Rhodoligotrophos defluvii: one gene and its partner. The protein of the gene in region 1 interacts with the protein of each later gene in a pairwise test. Links are inferred from orthologs where the notes say so. Each region holds a gene or a part of one and is shown on either strand. Other genes may lie near its edges. The genes, in order: E4P09_RS22450 and def.

Region 1 (9,295 bases):
TGTAGAATTCGTTCTGGGCCACCAGCACCTGTCCGAGATGATAGTCGCCATGCACGCGGGTCTTCAACCCGTTTACCGGACGGGCGGCGAGATCGTCGATGCGCCGGCTGATCAGGTCGCCGGCGGCGAGCATCTTCCGAGCCGAGGCGTGCAGCTTCTCGGGCAGGCCGGCCGGCAAGTTCTCCAGCGCCGCGCGGGAGCGCGCATGCTGTTCGTGCACCGCCTGCGCCCAAGCCTGGAGATCCGCCGGCGTGATGGGCTCGGGGGCGAATGCCGGATCATCCGTGGGCGAAGCGAAGGCAAGGTGAAGGCTGCCCGTGCGGCGGCCGAGGGTGCGGGCGCGGTCGAGATAAGGGGCGAGCGCGCCCGCGATCGTCTCCTCGTTGATCGAGATCCCACGGGCCGAAAGACTCATGGCCTCGTCATCGATGAAGCGCTTCAGCCATTCGATGGTGGCTTCCCATCCGTCGCCCTGGTTGCGCACGAAGGCATAGGCTGCACCGAGCACGGTGGTGCGGCCCTCGCCATCGGCAAACTCGATGGCGCCGAGATAGGCCGGCGTATTGGCGAAGCGGGCCACCTCGGTGAGGAAGCGGCCGACTTCGATCTCGGGCTGCACGCCTTCCTGCAGCTTGCGGTAGAGCTTCAACATGACCTTGCTGTCGAGCAGGACGGATGTGTTGCTCTGCTCGGCACCCAGGCGGCGGATCTCAGGCGTCTCGGCAATGTCCAATCGCCGCAGCTGCTCAGTGGACGAGAACCGGATCTCGCCGCCTTCGCTCGACACCCGGCGCTGCTCGCGCATGGCGGCAACCACCATGCGGATGAAGTCGTCGCTCTGGGAGGAATCGAACAGGGCGCCGAGAGAGGGACCCGAGCGCACCTTGGCGATGGTGTAGGACAAAAGCGGCGCGCCGGGCGAGATGTGCTGCTCGCCCCAGGCCACCGTCATGGGCAGCAGATAGCGCTGCGGGCTCGCGGCCGGGTCGGGCCTGACATCCAACTGAACGAACAGGTGCTGGCCCTCCGCCCCTTCAACCAGGGTGGTCGAAGCAATCGTGACCTCCGGCTGCGCGGCCCCCTTTTCCGCAAACCAGCGCTGGTTGGGCAGGAAGGCGGGCAACGCCTTCTTCTCCAGCAGGATCCGCGCCTTGAACCCGGTGATGTCGGTTTCGAGATTGCGGATCACGATGGTGGTGAACTCCGGCACCGGCTCAGGCATCGGCGTGTGCCAGGCAGGGAGATCTGCCTGTTTGGTGATGTTGAACCAGTAGAAGCCATAGGCCGGCAGAGTGAGCAGATAGGGAAGGTCCCCGATGGGCGGGAACGGCGAACGGCCGAGCATCTCGATCGGCACCGCGCCCTTGAAGGCGGACAAGTCCAGCTCCACCGCCTGCGCCGCACGTGACAAGTTGGCCACGCATAGGATCGTCTCCTCCTCGTATTGGCGCAGGTAGGCGAGAACCTTGCGGTTGCGCGGGAACAGGAAGGTCATGGTTCCGCGACCGAAAGCCGTGTGCTGCTTCCGCACCGCGATGATGCGCTTCATCCAGTTCAGCAGCGACGAGCGGTTTGCCTGCTGGGCCTCCACGTTCACAACGGCGTAGCCGTAGACGGGATCCATGATCGGCGGGAGATAAAGCCGCTGCGGATCGGCGCGCGAGAACCCGCCATTGCGGTCGGACGACCATTGCATCGGGGTGCGCACGCCATCACGGTCGCCCAGAAAGAAGTTGTCGCCCATGCCGATCTCGTCGCCGTAATAGATGACCGGGGTACCGGGCATCGAAAAGAGCAGCGCGTTCATCAGCTCGATCTTGCGGCGGTCGTTGTCCATGAGGGTGGAAAGCCGCCGCCTGATGCCGAGATTGATGCGGCCCCGGCGCTCTTCCGCATAGTAGTTCCAGAGATAGTCGCGCTCACGGTCGGTGACCATTTCGAGCGTGAGCTCATCATGGTTGCGCAAGAAGATGGCCCACTGGGCATTGTCGGGAATTTCCGGCGTCTGATCGATGATGTCGGTGATCGGGTGCCGGTCTTCCTGGGCCAGAGCCATGTACATGCGCGGCATGAGCGGAAAGTGGAAGGCCATGTGGCACTCGTCGCCGTCGCCGAAATAGGGGCGCGTATCCTCCGGCCACTGGTTTGCTTCCGCCAGCAGCATGCGGCCGGGGAAATGGGCGTCCACCTCGGCGCGGATGGCTTTCAGCACCTCGTGGGTTTCGGGCAGGTTCTCGTTGTTGGTGCCCTCGCGCTCACGGAGGTAGGGCACGGCGTCGAGCCGCATGCCGTCCACCCCCATCTCCAGCCAGAAGTGCATCACCCGGACCACTTCCTTCAGCACCCGCGGGTTCTCGAAGTTGAGGTCGGGCTGATGGGAGTAGAAACGGTGCCAGAAATAGGCCTGGGCGACCGGGTCCCAGGTCCAGTTGGAGGTTTCCGTATCGAGGAAGATGATGCGCGTGCCCTGATACTTCTTGTCCGTGTCGCTCCAGACATAGAAATCGCGGGCGCTGGTGCCGGGCTTCGCCATGCGGGCGCGCTGAAACCAGGCATGCTGATCGGAGGTATGGTTGATGACCAGCTCGGTGATCACGCGGATGCCGCGCCGGTGCGCCTCGCGGACGAAGCGGCGGAAATCCTTCATGGTGCCGTAGGCAGGGTTCACCGCCTCGTAATCGGCGATGTCATAACCATCATCACGCAGGGGCGAAGGATAGAACGGCAACAGCCATATGGCCGTCACGCCGAGATCCTGGATATAGTCGAGCTTTTCGAGCAGGCCGGGAAAGTCGCCAATTCCATCGTTATTGGCGTCGAAGAAGGCTTTGACGTGCAGCTGGTAGATAATGACGTCCTTGTACCAAGTCGAATCACTCCAATCGACGGCCATTTGCTCAAGGCTCCGCAACAGTGGTAGTGCTCAGGGCGCGACGGCGGACAATCCGGCCGGCGGCACCAGCCGCCAGATCTGGTAGGACCGGACCGCCGGATCGAGGGTTACGGACTGGACCTTGCCGGTCCAGGTGAAGCGGCTGCCGGTGACCAGGTCGACAACGTCTATGGAGGCGTGATCCGGTAAGCCAAAGGCCCATAGCGGTATCTCGAAGGCGGCGCTCTGGGTGTCGTGCGGGTCGAGATTGACCGCGACGACGATGCAATTGTCCCGCTCGGCCGTGATCTTGTAGTAGGCGATGATCTGGTCGTTCCAGCAGTTGAGGAAGGCGAGGTTGGCAAAGGACCAGAGCGCCGGATTCTCGCGCCGGATGCGGTTGACGAGCGCGACATCGGCGCGGATGTTGCCCGGCCGGTCCCAGTCCCAGGCGCGGATTTCGTATTTCTCGCTGTCGAGATATTCCTCGCGGCCCGGCAGCGCCGCCGCCTCGCACAGCTCGAACCCGTTATAGATGCCGTAGACCGTGGTGAGGGTGGCCGCCAGCACCAGCCGGGCCTGAAAGCCGCCGCGGCCGCTGGTCTGCAGATAATACGGATTGATGTCGGGCGTGTTGGTGAAGAAATTCGGCCGCATGTAATCCTGCGGACCCTCGGTGGTGAGCTCGGTCAGATATTCCGTGAGCTCTGCCTTGGTGTCGCGCCAGGTGAAATAGCTGTAGGACTGGGTAAAGCCCAGCTTGGCCAGCCGCTTCATCACCTTCGGCCGGGTGAAGGCCTCAGCCAGGAAGATCGTGTCGGGGTGCTGGTCCTGCACCTCGCGGATGAGCCATTCCCAGAAGGGGAAGGGCTTGGTGTGCGGGTTGTCCACCCGGAAGATCTTCACACCGCGCTCGACCCAGAACAGCACGATGTCGCGCAGGGCATACCAGAGCGAGGGGAAAGAGGACGAGCCGTAGAAATGGACATTGACGATGTCCTCGTATTTCTTCGGCGGGTTCTCCGCGTATTTGATGGACCCGTCCGGCCGCCAGTCGAACCATTCCGGATGCTCCCTGATCCAGGGGTGGTCGGGCGAGCATTGGATGGCGAAGTCCAGCGCGATCTCCAGGCCGTGAGCGTGGGCCGCCGCGATCAGGCGGGCGAAGTCCTCGAAGGTGCCGAGCTCGGGATGGAGCGCATCATGCCCGCCCTCCTCCGAGCCGATGGCATAAGGGCTGCCGGGGTCGTCCGGGGCGGGCGTGAGGGTGTTGTTGCGCCCTTTGCGGTTCTTGCGGCCGATGGGATGGATGGGCGGGAAATAGAGCACATCGAAGCCCATGTCGCGCACATAGGGCAGGCGCGCGATGACGTCGTCGAAGGTGCCATGCCGATTGACATCGCCCGATTGCGAGCGCGGGAACAGCTCATACCAGGCGGCGACCGCCGCGATGCGCCGCTCCACGATCACCTGCAGGGTGTGGTGATAGGCGGTGAGGTTGAAGCGCGGCGCCGCCCGGCGCATGACGGCGGCGGTCTCGGGGCTGCGCAGGGCTTCGAGCTGGTCGGCCTCGGCAGAGATGGCCAGGAGCCGGCCGAGAGCGTCACGATCCCCGGCCGTGGCCTGCTGCATCGCCTCGGTGACGAGATTGCGGCCCTCGATCAGCTCCAGCGAGACATCGAGGCCGGCGCCCAGCTTCTTCTCCACCTCGTATTGCCAGTAGCCGAAGCGGTCCTTCCAGCCGGAGATGGTGTAGTCGTAGCGGCCGACGCGATCGAGCAGGAACCGCCCGGTCCAGCGGTCGTTGCCCATGTGCTGCAGCGGCACCTCCGTCCAGGTCTGCTCGCCCGGGGCCCGGTAGAACAGCGAGGCATCGATCCTGTCGTGGCCATCGGCAAAGATGTCGGCGGAGACCTCCAACATGTCTCCGACCACCCGTTTGACCGGAAAGCGGCCGCCGTCGATCTCGGGCTCGACCGCCTCGATCGCGACCTGCTGCGGGGCGAGGATGTCGAGGGGAACGGCATCGCGCAGCCGGTCACCGAACATGGGGAGCCGCTGGCCGCGCAGGATGCGGGTCTCGTAAGGCTGCAGCGGCCGGAACGGATCGGCGGTCGCGGCACGGTCCGAATGCTGCGGCGTCACATCCTCGAAATTGCCGAACCAGCCACCGCCCGCGGCAAGCACACGGGACAGCGGCGGAGCGGGCAGCAGCTGGTCGGTGGGATTGACGAACACGGCCGCGGCGGTCTGCGCCTCAAGCTCGCTTTCCGCATCGAAGCGCAGATAGGCGGCTGGTATGGTGTCCGGCGGCGCGATGGGCCGCAACAGCTGCTCGGACTGCAAAGCCGGCAGGCTGGCCTTCAGCGCGTTGGCGGCCATGATCGCGCCGGTCAGGTCGAAGTCGCGGTCGGCGATGCAGCGCGCCCAGGCATCCGGCGTGGCGACACCTGCTGCGGCGTCTGCGGGCATGGCCCGCAGGCCGTATTCATAGCCCATGGGCATCCACAGGCCGGCCGAGAAGGCCAGGGCGAACAGGTAGCGCTGGAGATGCACCTGTTCGACGGTGCCGGCCGGGTTGGCGCCGAAGCGTTCCGCGAGACGGCCGGTGCGGTCATCCTCGGGGAAGGCGATGGTCCTGACGCGACGGCGGAAATCCTCATACTGGTCGAGGGCCCAGTCCTGCCGGAAATCCCACCAGGCGCTGCTGTTGAAAACGAAGTCGAAGCCGGCATCGGCGGTGGCGACGGTGGTCTCGACCGCGACGCCGAGCGCATCGGCGATGAGCAGGGTCTCGGGGGTGCGCGCGCGTATGCGCCCGATGAGCTCGCGCCACATGGTGGCCGGCACGCGATGGGCGCGGCGGCAGAGAAAGCCGGCGGCGCCAGCATCGAGCGCCCGTTCGGCCTGTTCGGCTGCGGCGGCCAGGATCGCCTCGCCGGCACTTTCGAGCAGGCCCGGCGGTGCGGGCTCCTCGGGTGCCAGGGCCATGTCGAGGACCAGGCCCAGGCCGTGTTCGCCGGCTTCGTCCGCGAGCGCGCGCAGGATGTCCGCCGCCGGCCGGGCATCCTCGCCGCGGAGATTGGGCGACAGATCGGCTCCGGCCGCGGAGAGGGCAAAGGCGCCGCGCGGGTTGCCGGCGGCGCCGTTATCCACATGCACAAGGTCGAAGCCCAAGGCGGCGGCGTGCCGGAAGATGCGCTGCCAGCCGGAGACGGGGCCGGCCAGCGCCGGCTTCAGGCCGTAGATCCGGGGCGAAACGGCGGCCGACGGCCCCGGGTGAGCCTCGGGCATGCCCAACCCAGTCCGCACCTCCAGGCCGCTTCGCTGCATGTCAAAAACTCCGTCAAAGCCCTACGAAAGCAGCAACTGACGGTTCGGTTCCATGGCAAATCACGCCGCCTGCCTGACGAGGCCGCGGTTGACCAGAGCCTCCGCGATCTGCACCGTATTCAGCGCCGCGCCCTTGCGCAGATTGTCGGAAACGACCCACATGGCAAGGCCGTTCTCCACGGTGGGGTCGACCCTGATGCGGCTGATGAAGGTGGCATAATCGCCCACGCATTCCACGGGGGTGACGTAGCCGCCGGGCTCGCGCTTGTCGATCACCAGGCAGCCCGGGGCCTCGCGCAGGATCTCGCGGGCTTCATCGTCGGAGATGGGCTTCTCGAACTCGATGTGGACCGCCTCGGAATGGCCAACGAAGACCGGCACGCGCACGGCGGTGCAGGTGACCTTGATCTTGGGGTCGAGGATCTTCTTGGTCTCGACCTGCACCTTCCACTCTTCCTTGGTGTAACCGTCCTCCATGAACACGTCGATATGGGGGATGACGTTGAAGGCGATCTGCTTGGCGAACTTGTTCGGCTCGACCTCCTGGCCGGGGACGTACTTGCCCTTGGTCTGGTCCCACAATTCGTCCATGGCATCCTTGCCGGCGCCGGAGACGGACTGGTAGGTGGCCACCACCACCCGCTTGATCCTGGCCACATCGTGCAAGGGCCTCAGCGCCACCACCAGCTGGGCGGTGGAGCAGTTCGGATTGGCGATGATGTTGCGCCGCTTGGGGTTGGCCATATAGGCCTCGAGCACATGGGCGTTCACCTCCGGCACGACCAGGGGCACGTCCTGGTCATAGCGGAAGCAGGACGAGTTATCGATGACGAGGGTGCCCTCGGCGCCGATGCGCGGCGCCCACTGCTTGGCCACCGCCGAGCCCGCCGACATGAGGCAGAAATCGATGCCGGAGAAATCGAACTGCTCCAGGTCCTCGCACTTCACCGTGCGGTCGCCGAAGGACACCTCGACGCCGAGCGAGCGGCGGGAGGCGACGGCATGGATCCTGTCTACGGGAAATTCGCGCTCTTCGAGGATGTTGAGCATCTCCCGGCCCACATTCCCCGTGGCGCCGACCACAGCAACCTTATAGCCCATGTGAATTCTCCTGAAATGGCTGCTTGTCTCTCCCGATCATCCACCCGCCCTGTGGCAGGGTCATGTCCCTCTCCCGCCGGGAGAGGACGCGGGATGAGACGAAGCTACGCGGCCGTCGTGGTAACGGCGCGTTTGGCAGTCGTCGTTTTCGTCCCGGAAGTGATGTGCGTTACACGCATCGACGTGTGCCCAGCCTGAAGCCCTGCGCGGAAGCACGCAGCAGCGAACCTGTGGTGCATGAGCCCAATGGCGTTGTCAAGCGGGACGAGCGGCCGGATGCTCAGCCAGGAGCTGATCTATGTCAGTTGCCGATCGTCTCGTTCATGGACCCCATGGAAAGCGTCGCCGTGTGGCCCTGGATGCGCCGATCAAGTCGGCGCATGACGAATTCTGGGTCTCAGCCGCCCAGTGCGGCGAGCTCCCTGGCGATCGCCTCGCCCATCTGGGTGGTCGAGACCTCGCGCATGCCGGGCTGCATGATATCGCGGGTGCGCAGGCCCTGATCCAGCACATTGGCGATGGCCACGTCCAGCTTGTCGGCCCACTCGCCCAGGCCGAAGGAATAGCGCAACGCCATGCCGAAGGAGGCGATGGTGGCAATCGGGTTGGCGATACCCTTGCCGGCGATGTCCGGGGCCGAGCCATGCACCGGCTCGTACATGGACTTGCGCCGCCCGGTCTTCTCGTCCGGCGCGCCGAGGGAGGCGGAGGGCAGCATGCCGAGCGATCCGGTGAGCATGGCCGCCACATCCGACAGCATGTCGCCGAACAGGTTGTCGGTGACGATCACGTCGAACTGCTTGGGCGCCCGCACCAGCTGCATGCCGCAATTGTCGGCGAGGATGTGCTCGAACTGGACATCGGCATAGTCGCGGCGGTGGAGATCGCGCACCACCTCGTCCCACAGCACGCCCGACTTCATCACGTTCTTCTTATCGGAGGAGGTGACCTTGTTGCGCCGGGTGCGCGCGAGCTCAAAGGCGACGCGGGCGATCCGCTCGATCTCGTAGGTCTGGTAGACCTGGGTGTCCACCGCGCGCTTCTGCCCGTTGCCGAGATCCACAATCTCCTTGGGCTCACCGAAATAGACGCCGCCGGTGAGCTCGCGAACGATGAGGATGTCGAGGCCTTCCACCAGCTCCCGCTTGAGGGTGGAGGCATCGGCCAAGGCGGGATAGCAGATGGCCGGGCGCAGATTGGCGAAGAGGCCCAAGTCCTTCCTCAGCCTGAGCAGGGCAGCCTCGGGCCGCTTGTCATAGGGGACACCGTCCCATTTCGGGCCGCCGACCGCGCCGAACATGACCGCATCGGAGGCGAGAGCGTGCGCCATGGTCTCTTCCGAGATCGCCTCGCCGTGAGCGTCATAGGCCGCACCGCCCACCAGGCCGCGCTCGACCTCGAAACGGGCAATGCCCTGACCGTTAAACCAGTCGATGAGCCGCTCGACTTCGGCCATGACTTCGGTGCCGATGCCGTCGCCGGGCAGAACGAGAATGTTGAATGCAGCCATGGAAGATGATCCTCGCGAGGAGCCGGAGGGCGCCGGATGGCGGGCAGGACCCCCCCGTGCCGGCCGAAAGGGGTTAGATCAGAGCCAGGGGCGGGCGTCGCGGGCGCGCTGCTCGTAAGTGGCGATCGCCCCCTCCTTCTGCAGCGTCAAGCCGATATCGTCCAGCCCCTCGACCAGGCAATGCTTGCGGAACGGATCGATCTCGAAGCGGATCTCATTGCCGTCCGCGTCGCGGATGACCTGGTTGGGCAGGTCCACGGTCACGGTGGCGTTCGATCCGCGGCCGGCGGTCTCCATGAGCCGGTCCACCTGCTCCTGGGGCAGCACGATGGGCAGCACGCCGTTCTTGAAGCAGTTGTTGTAGAAGATGTCGGCGAAGGACGGGGCGACGATGCAGCGGATGCCGAAGTCGAGCAGCGCCCAGGGGGCGTGCTCGCGGCTGGAGCCGCAGCCGAAGTTCTCGCCGGCAATCAGGATCC
Region 2 (7,950 bases), on another replicon or contig:
GATCACCCGGGCGCGATGCGCCTGCTGGATCACATCCTCGAAATGCTCGTAAAGGTCCGCATAGATCGCTTCCGAGGGCACGAACATCACCGCCGTGTCGTGCGTCTCGCCGGAAATGAGATATTTCCCGGCAATGTCCTTGATGTGCTTGGCCACGTCCTGCCGCAAGCGCTGCGCCGCCATCCGGCTCTCGCCCTCGCTGCGCGCCGCCTTGAGCGCGGAGAACGCCTCCAGCGGGAATTTGGCGTCGATCACCAGCTTGCGCCCGGTCTCCGGCAGGTCGACCAGGCAGTCCGGCCGGGTGCCGTTGGACAGGCTCGCCTGAAAACCAAAGGTCCCCATCGGCAACCCGTCCCTGATGATAGCCTCCATCCGCGCCTGGCCGAAAGCGCCGCGCGCCTGCTTGTTCGACAGGATCTCCTGCAGGCTCACCACCTTCGAGGTGAGCTCGGTGATGTTGCGCTGGGCGCGGTCGATGACCGCGAGCCGCTCGTGGATCTGGCCGAGGCCGTCGCCGGTGCGGCGCGCCACCAGATCGAGCCGCTGGTCCAGGGTCCGCGCCAGATGGCTCTCGCGACTGGCCACGATGTCGGCGAACGAGCGCAGCTGGCCCGAAAGCTCCACCAGCCGCTGCTCCACCTGCTGCGTCCGCGCGAGAGAAGCCTGCTCGGCCTCCCGTCCACGGCGCGCCGCCCGCCATGCCAGGAACAGGCAGGCGGCGAGCAGCAGAAGCGCCGCCACGCCGAACGCCGCGGCCGCATGAATATAGCTTACACGCAGCCCGGCCATGAGGAGCAGGGGTTGATCTAGGTCCAGCATGGCCGCGATCCTACCAGATCTGGCGCTCAGGTCTAGACCAAAACGTGAACATTTGGACTGGCCGTTGAACCTGGCCGGGCAAACGGCAGGTTGCAATTGACCAGCATGCGCCCGTCGCCTATCTGACGGCCTGGAGGTCATTTCATGAGCATTCATACCATTATTCAATTGCCGGACTCGCGCCTGCGGGAGGTTTCGAAGCCGGTCGTCGCCGTCACGGACGAGATCCAGACATTGGTCGACGACATGTTCGAGACCATGTATGCGGCACCGGGGGTTGGCCTCGCCGCCATCCAGATCGGCATGCCGCTGCGCATCTTCGTCGCCGATGTGGCCAAGGGCGAGGAGCCGCCTCAGCCGCTCACCTTCATCAATCCTGAGATCACCTGGTCGTCGGAGGCGCTGACCGAGTATGAGGAGGGCTGCCTGTCCATTCCCGAATATCAGGACCTGGTGCAGCGCCCCGCGGAGGTGAAGATCCGCTTCCTCGACCGTCATGGCGTACAGCAGGAGATGCATTGCTCGGGCCTGCTGGCAACCTGCGTCCAGCACGAGCTCGATCACCTCAACGGCGTGTTGTTCATCGATCACCTCTCCCGGCTTAAGCGGGAGCGGCTGCTCAAGCGCTTTGCCAAGGCCAGGCGGCTGAAGGAAGTGGGTTAGCCCCGCCGTTTGGCGATGGCGAAGGGGAGGGGCCGCCGATGCGCCTGATCTTCATGGGAACGCCGGCCTTCTCCGTGCCGGCTCTGAACGAGATCCTCGGCCAGGGGCACGATATCGCCGCCGTGTACACCCAGCCGCCGCGTCCGGCCGGGCGCGGCATGGGCCTGCGCAAGTCCCCCGTTCACGCCTTCGCCGAGGCAAGCGGGCTCGCGGTTCGTCATCCCGAGAGCTTGAGGGATCCGGCCGAGCAAGCCCGTTTCGCCGCATCGGGCGCCGAGGCGGCGGTCGTGGTGGCCTATGGCCTCATCCTGCCCCGTGCCGTGCTCGATGCGCCCGCCCTCGGCTGCTACAACATCCACGCGTCGCTTCTGCCGCGCTGGCGGGGCGCCGCCCCCATCCAGCGCGCCATCATGGCCGGCGATGAACGCACCGGCATTTCCATCATGCGCATGGAGGCGGGGCTCGACACCGGGCCCGTCTGTCTCACCGAGACCGTGCCGATCACCGCCGAAACCACGGCCGGCGACCTGCACGACCAGCTCGCAGAGGTCGGCGCGAGCCTCATGGTGCGCGCGCTCGCCGCCCTGTCGCGCGGCGGGCTGGCCTGCAATCCGCAGCGCCCGGAGGGGGTGACCTACGCGGAGAAGATCGGCAAGGCGGAAGCACATGTCGACTTGAACCAGCCGGCTGGCCGCGTGCTGCGGCACATCCACGGGCTCTCCCCTCATCCCGGCGCTTGGGTCATGCTCGATCCGGCGGCCAAGCCGGTGCGGCTCAAGCTGCTGCGGGTGCAAATGGCGGACGGGGAGGGGCGGCCGGGCGAGGTGCTGGACGATGCGTTGACCATCGCCTGCGCCAGTGGTGCCATAAGGCCGCTGCTGGTGCAGCGCGAAGGCAAGTCGCCCATGGAAACGGCAGAATTCCTGCGCGGCACGCCTATCCCCGCAGGAACCGAGCTCGGCTAACGCTGTGCGGCCGTCAGACCGGCCGCACCTCGACCACTTCCGGAATGAAGTGCCGCAGCAGGTTCTCGATTCCGTGCTTCAGCGTGGCGGTGGAGCTCGGGCAGCCGGAGCAGGCGCCCTCCATGTTCAGGAACACCACGCCGTCCCGATAGCCGTGGAAGGTGATATTGCCCCCGTCTTGCGCGACCGCGGGCTGCACGCGGGTCTCGAGCAGCTCCTTGATGGTCTCGACGATCTCCTCGTCCGCATCGTCGAAGAATTCCTCCCCTTGCACCTTCGCTGATGCGCCTTCATCGAGCACCGGCTGGCCGGAGAGGTAATGCTCCATGATCACGCCGAGAATGGCCGGCTTGAGGTGCTGCCACTCGCCATCGGCCTTTGTCACGGCGACATAGTCGTCCGCCAGGAACACGCCGGTCACGCCGTCGATCTCGAACAGCCGGCGCGCCAGGGGCGAGACCTGCGCCTCGTCCTCGTTGCGGAAGTTCCGCGGCTCGCCGGCAAGCACGGCACGGCCGGGCAGGAACTTCATGGTGGCCGGGTTCGGGGTGGCTTCCGTCTGGATGAACATGCGCAACTGTCCTTGGGCAAGCGGCTCTTGATCGCGATAAGAGATCGCGATTCTCGAGGCCGAAACGACATCTGTGCTTAAAATAGTTCTAGGGTGCCGCCAAGTCCAGGCGCGGGCCGGCTGGAATGAGGCGCTTTCCCGAGTGGCGGGATAGCGCTCTGCGCAACGTGCCGGCCCAGCCGTCACATCACCCAGCCGCCGTCGATGACGTGGATCTGTCCTGTCACGAACCGCGACTCGTCGCTGGCGAGATAGATGATCAACGGCGCGATCTCGTCGGCCGTGGCCAGCCGGCCCATGGGCTGACGGGCGATGAAGGCCTTGCGCGCGGCCTCGTAGTCGCCGGACGCCCGCATCCGCTCGTTCAGCGATGGCGTGTCCACCGTGCCCGGACAGATCGCGTTGCAGCGGATCCCCTCGGCTACGTAATCCGCTGCCACCGCCTTGGTCAGCCCGATCACCGCCGCCTTCGTGGCGCTGTAGACCGCGCGATTCGGCACGCCCTTCACCGAAGAGGCGACCGATGCCATGTTGATGACCGAGCCTCCGCCCTTCGCCAGCATCAGCGGCAAAAAGGCTTTCAAAACACGGAATTGGCTCTTTACGTTGAGATCGAACGAGAAGTCCCAGCGCTCCTCCGTCGTCTCGAGAATCGTGCCGTTGTGGACATAGCCGGCGCAATTGAACACGATGTCGGGCGCGCCAACCCGCGCCGGCGCCTGCTCCACATCCTCGGCCTTCAGCACGTCGAGCACGAAGGTCTCGATCTCGCTGTGCTCTGCCGCAAGGGAGGCGAGGGCATCGCTCGAGATATCGGTGGCGAACACGCGCGCGCCTTCCCGCGCCATGGCGGAGGCAGCTGCTCGCCCGATGCCATGCCCGGCGGCCGTGATGAACGCCGTCTTGCCCGCAAGTCTTCCCGACATGCTCCTCTCCCGACCGATTCCCGCCTGAAATGCATAATCCGTCTGGGGAAAAGCGCAAGACTGGGCAGAAGGCGCATGACAGCCGCCCGCGAGATCAGTTCAATAGAACAGGGTTCAGCCAGGGAGAGCGCATCAGATGCGGATTGGATTCGCAGGGGTGGGATTGATGGGCCAAGGCATGGCCGAAAACCTGTTGCGGCATGGCCATGAGCTCAATGTGCTCGGCCACCACAATCGCAAGCCGGTCGAGGCGCTGGCCGCCCTCGGCGCCGTGGAGTGGAAGGACGCGGCCGCGCTCGCCGCCGAGAGCGAAGCCATTATCCTGTGTCTGCCCAACTCCGCCGTGGTGGAGGCGGTGATCGAAAGCATGGGGCGCGAGATGCGCGCAGGCCAGCTGATCATCGACACCACCACCGCCAACCCGGAATCGACCCGCAGGCTGCATGCGCAGCTCAAGGAGAAGCACATCGCCCTCGTCGACGCGCCGCTGGCCGGCGGACCGAAGGAATCGAAAGCCGGCCAGCTTGGCGCGCTGGTGGGCGCCACCGAGCACGATTTCGCGCGCGCTGAGCCCCTGCTGGCCTGTTTCTGCCGCGAGATCTCGTGGTTCGGTCCGCCCGGTTCCGGCAATACCGCGAAATTGATCAGCAATTATCAGGTGCTCGGCACCGTTGCGGTCATCGTGGAGACGTTCCGGCTGGCCCGCGAAGCGGGTATCGATTGGAAGAAGCTCTATGACGTCATGCTTTGCGGGTCAGGCAACTCGCTGGCCCTGCGCCGGATCATGGATCAGGCGGTGACCGGCGACTTCGACGGTTATCCCTTCAGTGTCGCCAACGCCCGCAAGGACATCACCTACGCGCTCGATCTTATCCGTTCGATGCAATGCACAACGCCTCTCGCAGAAGCAATAAACGACGTCTATGTTAGGGCGGCCGCTTCGGGCGATCCGCAGCGGTTCATCAGCCAGTTACTGGCGGAGGAATTCCATCAGCACGACTGAAGATTGGGGGCCGGATGACCGAACTCACGCTCAATGTCCTTGCAACCGGTATCGTGGAGGAGGGTGCGTTCGCAGTGCTGGACCGCGTGCTTGAGTCCAGGGCCGCAGGCAACGATGTCATCAATCTCGGCATCGGCCAGCCGGACCTCGCACCGCCCGAGCATGTCATTGAGGCCGCCATTCGCGCCCTGCGCGACGGCCCGCATGGCTATACGCCCCCCGTCGGCATCGACAGCCTGCGCGAAGCCGTCGCGGCCGACGTCGCCACCCGTTTGGGCGCGCCGGTCACCCCCGACGAGGTGGTGATCGTGCCGGGGGGCAAGGTCACCCTCTTTCTCGCCACCACCCTGTTCGGCGGGGCAGGGGCCGAGATCCTGTACCCGGATCCCGGTTTCCCGCCCTATCGCGAGGCGATCCGCTTGTCCGGCGCGCGGGCCATTCCCTATCCGATCCGTCAGGAGAACGACTTCGCCTTCGAGCCGGACGAGGTGCTGGGCCTCGTGACCGAGAACACGCGGCTGATCATCATCAACAGCCCGGCCAATCCCACCGGGGGCGTGGTGGCGCGCGCCCAGCTGGACGCGCTGGCCCGCGGGCTGGCGGCCCATCCCCATATCGCGGTGCTGAGCGATGAGATCTACGCGCATCTCGTGTTCGGCAACGGCGAGTTCGTCAGCATCTTGGGCTATCCCGAGCTGCGCGACCGCGCCATCGTGCTCGATGGCTGGAGCAAGACCTTCGCCATGACCGGTTGGCGCCTCGGCTTCGGCATCTGGCCGGCACGCCTGGTGCCTTACGTGCGCAAGCTGATCTCCACCACCTATTCCTGCGTCAATGTCGCCGCCCAGGCCGGCGGGCTGGCCGCCATTACCGGGCCCCGCGACGCGTTGGATGCCTATCGGCGGACCCTGCAGGAGCGCCGCGACACCTTGGTCAGGGCGCTCAACGATATTCCGGGGGTCAATTGCCGTACACCCGGCGGTGCCTTTTATGTGTTCCCCGATATAACCGGCACCGGCTGGCCGAGCGAAGCGCTGACCGACAAGCTCCTCGAGCGCGCCCATGTGGCCGCCATCGCCGGCGACAGTTTCGGCCATATGGGCAACGGCTTCCTCAGGCTGTCCTATGCGACCGACATGAGCCGGCTGCAGCAGGCAGCCGAGCGGATGAAGGAGTTCTTCGAGACCTACCCCGCGCTTGGCCGGGCCGGCAGTTTCGTTGGCGGTTAGCGCGCCGTGCCCGGCTGGGAGAGATGCTGGCCGGGCCGGGCAAGGTCGATCTAAGCCGCGTTCGCGCGACGCACAGACCGGTTCGCGTGTCAGCTGGCCAGGGCGGGCAGACGCTTGGAACGGTTCACCTTCGAAAGCTTCACGACGGACGGGGAGGCGACCACCCTGCCGTGCTCGGCATAGGCCTCGTGGTTCTTCTCGATGTCCTTGGGGTCATAGAGGTAGTTCACCATCAGGCCGGCTGCTTGAGCAATGCCGCGGGGCGAAAGGTCACCGGGCCAGTTGATCCGCTCGAGACGGGCGCCGTTGCCGAGGTGAAACCGCGCCACCGGGTCGAGCGGCTGGCCGTTGGCGCGCTTCTCCCGCAGGAAGTAGTGAGCGGCCAGCTCGCATAAGAGCGGCTTGAGCAGCTTGAGGCGCTCGGGATCCGTATGCCAGCCCTCCTCGTCCAGAACGGCCAGGGTGGCGATCTCGGACGGGCTCAGCACCTCGGAGCTCTCGCGCCGCCGCTCCCCGTCCAGCCAGGCTCGGAAGCCCGGCACCGGGGACAGGGTCACGAAGGTCCTGAGCGAGGGAACCTCGCGGGCGAGGTCGGTGACCACCTGCTTGATCAGGAAGTTCCCGAAGGAAATGCCGGCAAGGCCCTTCTGGCAGTTCGAGATCGAATAGAAGACTGCCGTGCGCGGTGCCTCGGTCGAGGCCGCCGCCTCGGCCGTGATCAGACCGTCGATCGAGCCCGGAACGTCGTCCACCAGGGCGACCTCGACGAAGATGAGCGGATCGTCCACCAGGGACGGGTGGAAGAACGCGTAGCAGCGCCGGTCATGCGGATCGAGGCGGCGCTTCAGATCATCCCAGCCGTTGATCTCGTGCACCGCCTCGTACTGGATGATCTTCTCCAGGATATCGGCGGGGGTCGACCAGTCGATGCGCCGCAGCACCAGGAAGCCGCGGTTGAACCAGGACCCGAACAGGTGGACGATATCGTCGTCGACCGCCCGGAGATCCGGGTGCTCCTTCAGAAGGTCCAGCAGGTCCTCTCGCATGCGCACGATCGCCTGCGTGCCGCCGGGTGCAAAGTTCAGCCGGCGGAAGAACTCCTGGCGCGGAGAATCGAGCGCGGTGCTCAGCGCTCTGAGCGTGCTCGACGACGGCGATTTCGAGAAGCGCTCCGCCGCCTGGAGCACCGCGTTGGTGTCGGGCATGAAGTCGGTGCTCAGCATGTTGAAGAAGGCGAGCTTGCCGGCCTGATCGAGCCGCCTGTAAGCGTTGAGGATTTGCTGGGCCAGAATGGCGCCCGATGACTCGCCCCGGCGCGACAACAGCTGCCGCGCCAGCTCGACGGCATCGTCATTGGCGCCGTTGCCAAGGGTGAGCGCTGTGAGAGCGCGGCTGCGATCGACAATGCTGTCCAGCAGCTCGCGGAAGAAAGATACGTTCATGAGATAGGTCCTGGCCATGGAAAACAGCAGCCGTTCCCGGACGGCCTATTCTAAACGACAAGTCGTAAGTTTCGTGCCTCCCGGAGGGGAGGGCCGATTGCCGCTCCCACTCTGCCAGGAGACTGTGACAGGCTCAGCGCGGCCTATGCCTATTTGGGAGCAAAGGCCGACGTGCCCATGGCGACGAAGGCGGCGCCCGCGAAGGCGAGATTGATGCCGACCAGGGTGCCGACTGCCCAGGTCGCCGAGCCGGGCAGGCCGCTCCAGATCAATATGCCGAGGAGAATGGACAAGACGCCGCCGATGATGGCCCATATGGCGCCGGAATGGGG

Evidence for each region.
Region 2: the proteins of E4P09_RS22450 (region 1) and def interact in binary tests that used the Escherichia coli proteins (3 or more experiments, as listed by UniProt). The link is inferred for Rhodoligotrophos defluvii from one-to-one orthologs.

Annotation. Positions count from the first base shown.
Region 1 is NZ_SZZM01000006.1:301,413-310,707, forward strand. What follows is about bases 5,287-8,267. They hold E4P09_RS22450 (aspartate-semialdehyde dehydrogenase), read right to left. Parts: upstream 7,307-8,267; coding sequence 6,266-7,306; downstream 5,287-6,265. Other genes in these bases: E4P09_RS26620 (alpha-1,4-glucan--maltose-1-phosphate maltosyltransferase), read right to left, coding at 5,287-6,205; leuB (3-isopropylmalate dehydrogenase), read right to left, coding at 7,704-8,267. Outside these bases: treS (maltose alpha-D-glucosyltransferase), read right to left, coding at 1-2,893; more of E4P09_RS26620, read right to left, coding at 2,924-5,286; more of leuB, read right to left, coding at 8,268-8,816; leuD (3-isopropylmalate dehydratase small subunit), read right to left, coding at 8,895-9,295.
Region 2 is NZ_SZZM01000001.1:104,847-112,796, reverse strand. The notes cover bases 1-2,722. They hold def (peptide deformylase), read left to right. Parts: upstream 1-963; coding sequence 964-1,482; downstream 1,483-2,722. Other genes in these bases: E4P09_RS00500 (NifU family protein), read right to left, coding at 2,461-2,722; fmt (methionyl-tRNA formyltransferase), read left to right, coding at 1,521-2,447; E4P09_RS00515 (DNA recombination protein RmuC), read right to left, coding at 1-819. Also shown: more of E4P09_RS00500, read right to left, coding at 2,723-3,018; E4P09_RS00495 (SDR family oxidoreductase), read right to left, coding at 3,201-3,944; E4P09_RS00490 (NAD(P)-dependent oxidoreductase), read left to right, coding at 4,081-4,947; E4P09_RS00485 (pyridoxal phosphate-dependent aminotransferase), read left to right, coding at 4,962-6,176; E4P09_RS00480 (malonyl-CoA decarboxylase), read right to left, coding at 6,266-7,618; E4P09_RS00475 (HdeD family acid-resistance protein), read right to left, coding at 7,768-7,950. UniProt on the Escherichia coli protein: Removes the formyl group from the N-terminal Met of newly synthesized proteins. Requires at least a dipeptide for an efficient rate of reaction. N-terminal L-methionine is a prerequisite for activity but the enzyme has broad specificity at other positions.